2 linked regions of the Dyadobacter pollutisoli genome follow. Each later gene encodes a partner of the first gene's protein in a complex. Links are inferred from orthologs where the notes say so. Each region holds a gene or a part of one and is shown in the gene's direction. Other genes may lie near its edges.

Evidence for each region. The genes of interacting proteins can lie anywhere in the genome.
Region 2: the proteins of secA (region 1) and secY are in contact, whole or in part, in a crystal structure (PDB 3DIN), measured with the Thermotoga maritima proteins. The link is inferred for Dyadobacter pollutisoli from one-to-one orthologs. Residues at the interface, in WP_004082002.1 of Thermotoga maritima: Glu261, Ala262, Arg263, Lys300, Ala301, Arg302, Thr303, Ile304, Ile305, Leu323, Tyr324, Asp325, Pro326, Val329, Ser330, Tyr333, Ile336, Lys340, Phe345, Val349, Glu363, Phe364, Tyr374, Ser375, Gly376, Gly377, Glu393, Ile395, Thr482, Ser483; in WP_004081795.1 of Thermotoga maritima: Glu108, Gly109, Glu110, Glu111, Ala236, Glu237, Arg238, Arg239, Ile240, Thr241, Ile242, Gln243, Tyr244, Ala245, Arg246, Arg247, Val248, Thr249, Gly250, Arg251, Arg252, Val253, Tyr254, Gly256, Ala257, Ser258, Thr259, Tyr260, Leu261, Pro262.

What each region holds. Positions count from the first base shown.
Region 1 is NZ_CP112998.1:5,831,350-5,836,337, reverse strand. Bases 466-4,338 are described here. They hold secA (preprotein translocase subunit SecA), read left to right. Parts: upstream 466-793; coding sequence 794-4,138; downstream 4,139-4,338. Other genes in these bases: ON006_RS23975 (PspC domain-containing protein), read right to left, coding at 466-495. Also shown: ON006_RS23980 (acetyl-CoA C-acyltransferase), read right to left, coding at 1-98; more of ON006_RS23975, read right to left, coding at 262-465; ON006_RS23965 (phosphatidylserine decarboxylase family protein), read left to right, coding at 4,363-4,988. UniProt on the Escherichia coli protein: Required for protein export, interacts with the SecYEG preprotein conducting channel.
Region 2 is NZ_CP112998.1:6,854,770-6,857,615, forward strand. It holds secY (preprotein translocase subunit SecY), read left to right. Parts: upstream 1-689; coding sequence 690-2,003; downstream 2,004-2,846. Other genes in the region: rpmD (50S ribosomal protein L30), read left to right, coding at 1-170; rplO (50S ribosomal protein L15), read left to right, coding at 185-631; map (type I methionyl aminopeptidase), read left to right, coding at 2,011-2,808; infA (translation initiation factor IF-1), read left to right, coding at 2,821-2,846. UniProt on the Escherichia coli protein: The central subunit of the protein translocation channel SecYEG. Consists of two halves formed by TMs 1-5 and 6-10.

The sequences.
Region 1 (4,988 bases):
ACTGTTGCTCCCAGGTCGTCGGGGCGGGTAAACCGGAAACCACCTCTGGAAGCTTTTCCGACCGCGGTGCGATAGCCGGCTACGATGTATGCATTCATATTTTGGATCGAAATTTGTTCAAAGAAAAGAAGCAGGCTGTGAGAATAGTATGCCTGCATACCATTGGTAAAAATAGCAATTAATCATAAAACAACAAACCGCCGGAATCTGTTTCCCGGCGGTTTGCAATTACTAAGTCTTTGCTGATGGAGTTTTTAAAATCTACGAAGAAAGGTGGCTTTCTTCCATTGAGTTGGTGCGTTTTGCGCCTTCTGGCATCACGATCCACATGATGATGTACAATAACGTTACGGGGAAAGTGACAGGAATAAAGACTGCCAGTACTAAAATCACCCGGATGACCGATACATCAATTTGGAAGTAATCTGCAAGGCCGGAGGCAACGCCACCAATCATTTTATTGCTTGTGTTTCTGAATAATCTATTGTGGTTCATGGCTGTATCTGTTTTATTTTCTTTTGATGTGTTAAAGGTACTATGCATTACACAGTAGTTGTTTGATTTCTTTACAGACGGTTATCTGACGTGAGAACGGGTTAAATTCCATGGCGTGGGGTAAAGTAAAAAAAGATTAGAACTGTATTAGGATTATGCAAGTTGTTGCGTATTACTATTGGCAATGAATTACCTTTGAGATTGAAAATGATAGCTTTGCTGACAATCTGGCATCCATACGAAAGCAGGCTCAATATTTTTGAATGAAATGATCGGTTAAAAAACATACGTTAAAATCATGTTTAAAATATTTTCTAAGCTATTTGGCACAAAATCAGAGCGGGATTTAAAGGAATTAACCCCGTACGTTGATAAAGTCAATGCCGAATATGCGCTATTGGCTTCCCTATCCAATGATGAACTCCGTGCTCAGTCCGAAGGCCTGAAACAACATATTAAAGACCAGCTCCAATCTATCGACGAGCAGATCGCGTCTTTGCGACAGCAGGCCAATGACGAGCCTAATGTGGACAACAAGGAGGCGATTTTCAAAAAAATAGATGCGCTGGAACTGGACAGGAACAAGGAACTTGAAAGAGTACTTCTGGATATACTGCCAAAAGCGTTCGCCATTGTAAAAGATACGGCCCGTCGCTTTAAGGACAACGAGAAAATAGAGGTTACAGCATCGTTTTTTGACCGCGAAGTAGCAACCAGAAAGTCACATGTAGTGATTGAGGGTGACAAAGCCCATTGGAATACTACCTGGGATGTGATCGGGCAGCCTATCAAATGGAACATGCTGCATTATGATGTGCAGCTGATCGGTGGGGTTGTATTGCACCAGGGAAAAATCTCTGAAATGGCAACGGGTGAAGGTAAGACATTGGTAGCAACGCTTCCTGCCTTCCTGAATGCACTTGCCGGACAAGGTGTACACATTGTAACTGTCAACGATTACCTCGCCAAGCGTGATGCCGAGTGGAATGCACCGCTCTTTGAGTTTCACGGCATGAGCGTTGATTGTATCGACCGTCACCAGCCTAATACCATTGCCCGTAGAAATGCTTATAAGGCAGATCTTACCTACGGGACCAATAACGAGTTTGGTTTTGACTACCTGCGTGACAATATGTCACGCACACCGGAAGAACTGGTTCAGCGTAAACATCATTTTGCAATGGTGGATGAGGTTGACTCCGTGTTAATTGATGATGCACGTACACCTTTGATCATCAGCGGCCCGGTTCCCCGCGGCGACGAACAGGAATATCTGGAATTGAAGCCACGTGTTTCGAGGATCGTTGAAGCGCAGAAAAAACTGGCGATGGATTTTCTGAATGACGCCAAAAAGAAGATCACAAGCGGAGATAAAAAAGAAGGAGCCCTTGCATTGTTCCGTGCGCACCGCGGTATGCCGAAATACAAACCTTTGATCAAGTACCTGAGTGAGTCAGGGATCAAACAGTTGATGCAGGAATCCGAATCCATATATCTGGCCGAAAACCAGAAACTGATGCCGGTGGCGGATGCACCATTGTATTTTACCATCGATGAGCGTCACAACAGCATTGAGCTAACCGAAAAAGGGATCGACTTCCTGACCGGCGAATCGGACCAAAGCAATTTCTTTATCCTTCCCGATATAGCGGTTGATCTGGACGCGATTGAAAAAGATGGTTCTTTAACTGAGCAAGAAAGAATTATTCAGAAGGAAGCATTAATCCGCGATTATTCTGTAAAAACTGCCCGTATCCACACCGTTAACCAGCTTTTGAAGGCATTCACACTTTTTGAAAAAGATGTGGAATATGTGATCATGGACGGAAAGGTGAAGATCGTTGATGAGCAAACAGGTCGTATCATGGACGGTCGTCGTTATTCCGACGGTTTGCACCAGGCCATTGAAGCAAAGGAGAATGTACGTGTTGAAGACGCAACGCAAACTTATGCGACCGTTACCTTGCAGAATTACTTCCGTATGTATCACAAGCTGGCTGGTATGACCGGTACGGCGGAGACAGAGGCAGGTGAGTTCTGGGAAATCTATAAGCTGGATGTTGTTTCGATTCCAACGAATGTAAGTGCGGTCCGTAAGGATCACGAAGATAAAGTGTATCGTTCGGTACGTGAGAAGTACAATGCGGTAACTGATGAAATCGTAGAGCTGGTGGAGGCTGGCCGACCAGTTTTGGTAGGTACTACTTCGGTTGAAAACTCAGAAATTATCAGCCGGATGCTTACCCTGCGTAAGATACAGCACCAGGTATTGAACGCCAAGCAACACCAGCGTGAGGCTGAGGTAGTAGCCGAAGCAGGTAAGCCAGGTACGGTGACGATCGCAACGAACATGGCCGGTCGTGGTACCGACATTAAGCTGACGCCTGAATCGAAAAAGGCTGGCGGACTTGCGATTATCGGTACGGAAAGACATGAAAGCCGCCGGGTTGACCGCCAGTTACGCGGACGTTCCGGTCGTCAGGGTGACCCTGGTTCATCTCAGTTTTTCGTTTCATTGGAAGATAACCTGATGCGTTTGTTCGGATCTGACCGTATGGCAAAGGTAATGGACAGAATGGGACTGGAAGAGGGGGAAGTGATCCAGAGCGGAATGATCACCAAGTCCATTGAAAGAGCTCAGAAAAAAGTAGAGGAAAATAACTTCGGTATGCGTAAGCGTCTTCTGGAATATGACGACGTGATGAACTATCAGCGTGATGCCATTTATACCCGTCGCCGTAACGCACTCTTTGGAGATCGTTTGGCAGTGGACATTGCGAACACATTATATGATGTGAGCGATGAGCTGGTAACGACGGCAGGTTCTTATGCAGAATTGGAACTGGCAACTATTACTACCTTGGGTATGGAGCTTCCATTCAGCGAAGCAGAGTACGGTTCACTTAAAATATCGGAACGTTCTCAAAAACTATATGACGCTGCTGAAAAGCAATATCAGGACAAAAACCACGCAATCTCGCAAAAGGCGCTTCCGGTACTGAGTTCGATTCATGCCGATCGCGGTGCGACTATTTCTGAGATTATGATTCCTTTCAGCGACGGTATCCGTCAGGCTGGGGTTGTGGTAAGCCTGAAAAAAGCATTGGAGAATGAAGGACGCGAGATTTCCCGTGAAATGGAGAAAGCTATCGTTCTTTCACTGATAGACCAGGAATGGAAAGAGCATTTGCGTGAAATGGATGACTTGAAACAATCCGTTCAGAATGCGGTATTCGAGCAAAAAGATCCATTGCTGATCTACAAGTTTGAATCTGTGGAATTGTTCAAACGCTTTTTGAGCAAAGTGAATTTTGATATGATCTCCTTCCTGATGAAGGCTGATATTCCACAAGAAGATGCTGCCCCTGCCACCGCGGTTCAGCATACGGTGCGCCGACCTGCACCTGCACCGGCTTTGCATACCAATCGCGAAGAAGAGTTTGATACTGAGCTGGATGGACCTAATGAATATGCCCGTCAGATGGAATCAACCACTAAGACGCAACCTGTTCGCACCATTAAAATCGCAGACAGAAATCAGAAAGTTTCGGTACAATACCGTGACGGACGGATTTTGCGGGACGTGAAATTCAAAAAAGTGGAGCATGAAGTGAAGAACGGAGATTGTGTGGTAATTGAGTAAAAGTCATTTGTCTTCAGGTGTGGTCATTTGTTGTCATGACAACAAATGACCACACCTGACAACAAATGACAATAAATGACAATGAATGACTATATATTAATTAAGTGAAATATCCGGGCCCTGCCTTTCTAAATCAGATCGGCAGGGCTTTTTGATTGAAAGGAAATCAGTATTTATACGATATTTGTATTTCAGAGACGAACATTAACGAAACATAAACCTGCATGAAACTGCATAGAGAAGGATATACCATCATGGCTGTGACGGCCATCATATTGATTTTGATAAACTTAGGTATAAACTATCTCCTTCCGGAAGGCTACTGGATCCCCAGGCTTGTACTGATCGGTAGTGTTATTGTCTTCCTGCTTGTAGTTCAGTTTTTCCGTGTACCCACCAGAACGGTACATAAAAGTGACCGCCAGATCGTCGCCCCCTGCGATGGGAAGGTGGTTGTGATTGAGGAAGTAGTCGAAAGCGAATATTTTAAAGGCCCCCGCAGGCAGGTGAGTATTTTTATGTCGCCTCTTAATGTCCATATCAACTGGAACCCGGTGAGTGGTGTTATTCAATATTTTAAATATCACCCTGGCTTGTACCTGGTAGCCTGGCATCCCAAATCCAGTACCGATAATGAGCGCACGACTGTCGTGATCCGTACAGTGGAAGGCATCGACGTTTTATTCAGGCAAATTGCCGGCGCGGCAGCACGACGTATCCGCTGGTACGTGAAGGAAGGCGATCAGGTGGAACAGAGCACTGAAATGGGTTTCATCAAATTCGGTTCACGGGTGGATATATTCCTCCCGCTCGATGCCGAAATCAAGGTTAACCTGCAAGACAAAACAGT
Region 2 (2,846 bases), 1.0 Mb from region 1 along the record:
TACGTATTACACAAGTTAAGAGCACCATTGATCGTCCAGAGAGACAGAAGCTTACAATTAAGGCGCTAGGTCTTGGTAAGTTGAACAGATCAGTAGAGAAAGAAAACAGCGATGCTATTGCGGGAATGATTCGCAAGGTAAGCCATTTGGTTAAAGTTGAGGAAATTTAACATATACGAATAGTATGAATCTTAGTTCATTACAACCGGCTTCGGGTTCCGTTAAGGTAGGAAAGCGAGTTGGACGTGGTCAGGGATCCGGAAAAGGTGGTACTGCTGCACGTGGACACAAAGGAGCTCAATCCCGCTCGGGTTATAGCCGGAAGGTAGGATTTGAAGGAGGGCAGATGCCACTTCAAAGACGGTTACCTAAATTCGGATTTAACAATATTAATAGAGTTGAATACAAGGCTCTAAATCTGGATGCTATTCAGGCGCTTGCTGAAAAGACAGGTGCGAGTGTAGTAACCCTTGAATTAATTCGTGAGAATGGTCTTTGTGCTAAAAAAGATCTTGTGAAAATCTTGAATAGAGGGGAGATTTCGACGGCGGTTGAGGTTCAGGCTCATGGTTTCTCAGCGTCAGCTGTTGAATCTATTGAGAAAGTAGGAGGTAAAGCGGTTAAACTATAATATTGCTGTTCTTCAAACACAAGTTGTTGAATTCGGACAGCTAATGTAAGCCCACAAGATGAAACGATTTTTAGAGACTATAAAACACATATTTGCAATTGAGGAGTTGAGAACACGTATTCTCAACACTCTTTTGTTTATAACGATCTTCCGTTTGGGGTCTTACGTAGCGTTGCCGGGTGTTGAGCCCGACCAAATGAATGTTTCTTCCCAAGGCTTGTTAGGTCTTTTGGATACCTTTCTGGGTGGAGCCTTTAGTAAGGCTTCCATTTTTGCGTTGGGTATCATGCCTTACATTTCTGCTTCTATTGCGATTCAATTGTTAACTATGGCATTGCCATATTTTCAAAAGATGCAAAAAGAAGGGGAATCCGGTCGTAAAAAATTAAACCAGATTACAAGGGTTCTTACCATTGTTGTAACCCTTGTGCAAGGAACTGCTTACTTGAATACAACGGTACCAGATGAGGCCCTGTTGGTAACCAGAAGCCTATTCTCCATTTCTTCAGTATTCGTACTGACTGCCGGTACCATGTTCTGCATGTGGCTGGGAGAAAGAATTACGGATAAAGGAATTGGTAATGGAATTTCAATGCTGATCATGATTGGTATTGTTTCCCGATTCCCTGGTGCTATTTATAAGGAATTCGTTTCGAGAGGTAGCGGAGGGATTTTGCTTTTTGTTCTTGAAATCGTTGCACTGTATTTCGTGATAATGGGAGCTGTGATGTTGACACAGGCTGTTCGTAGAATTCCGATACAGTATGCAAAGCAAGTGGTAGGTAACCGAGTTATGGGTGGCCAGCGCCAGTATTTGCCTTTGAAACTGAACGCAGCGGGTGTGATGCCAATCATTTTTGCGCAGGCTTTGATGTTTATCCCATCACTGGGGGCATCTTACTTCGCTGAAAAAAGTGATTTTGCAAGTAACGTAGCTACGATTTTTGCTAATTATACTACATGGCAGTACAACTTGCTTTTTGCAGTTTTGATCATTGTTTTCACATTCTTTTATACTGCGATTTCAGTTAACCCGCAACAAATTGCGGATGACATGAAACGGGGTGGTGGGTTTATACCAGGTGTGAAGCCAGGTCAGCAGACGTCTGAATATATTAGCTCTGTTTTGGATCGCATTACCTTCCCGGGTTCTCTAATGTTAGCTATCGTGGCTACCCTGCCGGCTTTTGCAAGTTTACTGGGAGTTTCAACGGACTTTGCGCATTTCTTTGGAGGAACTTCACTGCTGATTATGGTGGGGGTTGTTTTGGATACATTGCAACAAGTAGAAAGCTATCTGTTGATGCGCAGATATGAAGGTTTGATGAAATCAGGACGAGTTAAAGGTAGAACGGAGAGCGTGGCTATCTGATCAGGAAATGATTTATTTAAAAACGGAGGAAGAGATACAGCTTATTAAGGATAGTGCGCAGGTTCTTGGAAAAGCGCACGCTGAGGTAGCTAACTGGGTAAAACCTGGTGTTACTACTGGAAAACTAGACGCAGTTGCCGAGGAGTATATTCGTGACTACGGAGGAATTCCTTCCTTTAAGGGTTTTAATAAGTTTCCTGCCTCTCTCTGTATATCCGTTAATGAAGTAGTGGTTCACGGAATTCCGGGAAGCTATGTTTTGAAGGATGGAGATATCGTGTCTATTGATTGTGGAGTTAAGTTAAATGGTTTCCATAGTGACAGTGCTTATACCTACCCAGTTGGGGAAGTGTCTAAACAAGTGATGGACCTTTTAACTGCTACGAAAAAGTCTTTATACAAAGGAATAGATCAGGCGATCGATGGTTTGCGGATCGGAGATATAGGTTTCGCAGTCCAAGACTACGTGGAGCAAAGAGGTTACAGTGTAGTAAGAGAGCTGGTTGGCCATGGAGTGGGGAGAGACCTTCACGAAAGCCCGGAAGTTCCAAATTACGGTAAAAGAGGAAAAGGTATTAGACTGCGTGAGGGAATGGTTTTGGCAATTGAGCCAATGATTAACCTGGGGACAAAGACTGTGATGCAGGAAAGAGACGGATGGACTATCAGGACAACTGATAAGAAGTTTTCAGCTCATTTTGAACACACGGTGGTAGTTCGCAAGGGTAAAGCCGAAATTCTGACAACATTCGATTATATAGAAAAAGTGACGGCCAACACCAGCCTTATGGTTGAAGTAAAGTAATAAACGCTACGAATGGCAAAACAAGCATCAATCGAACA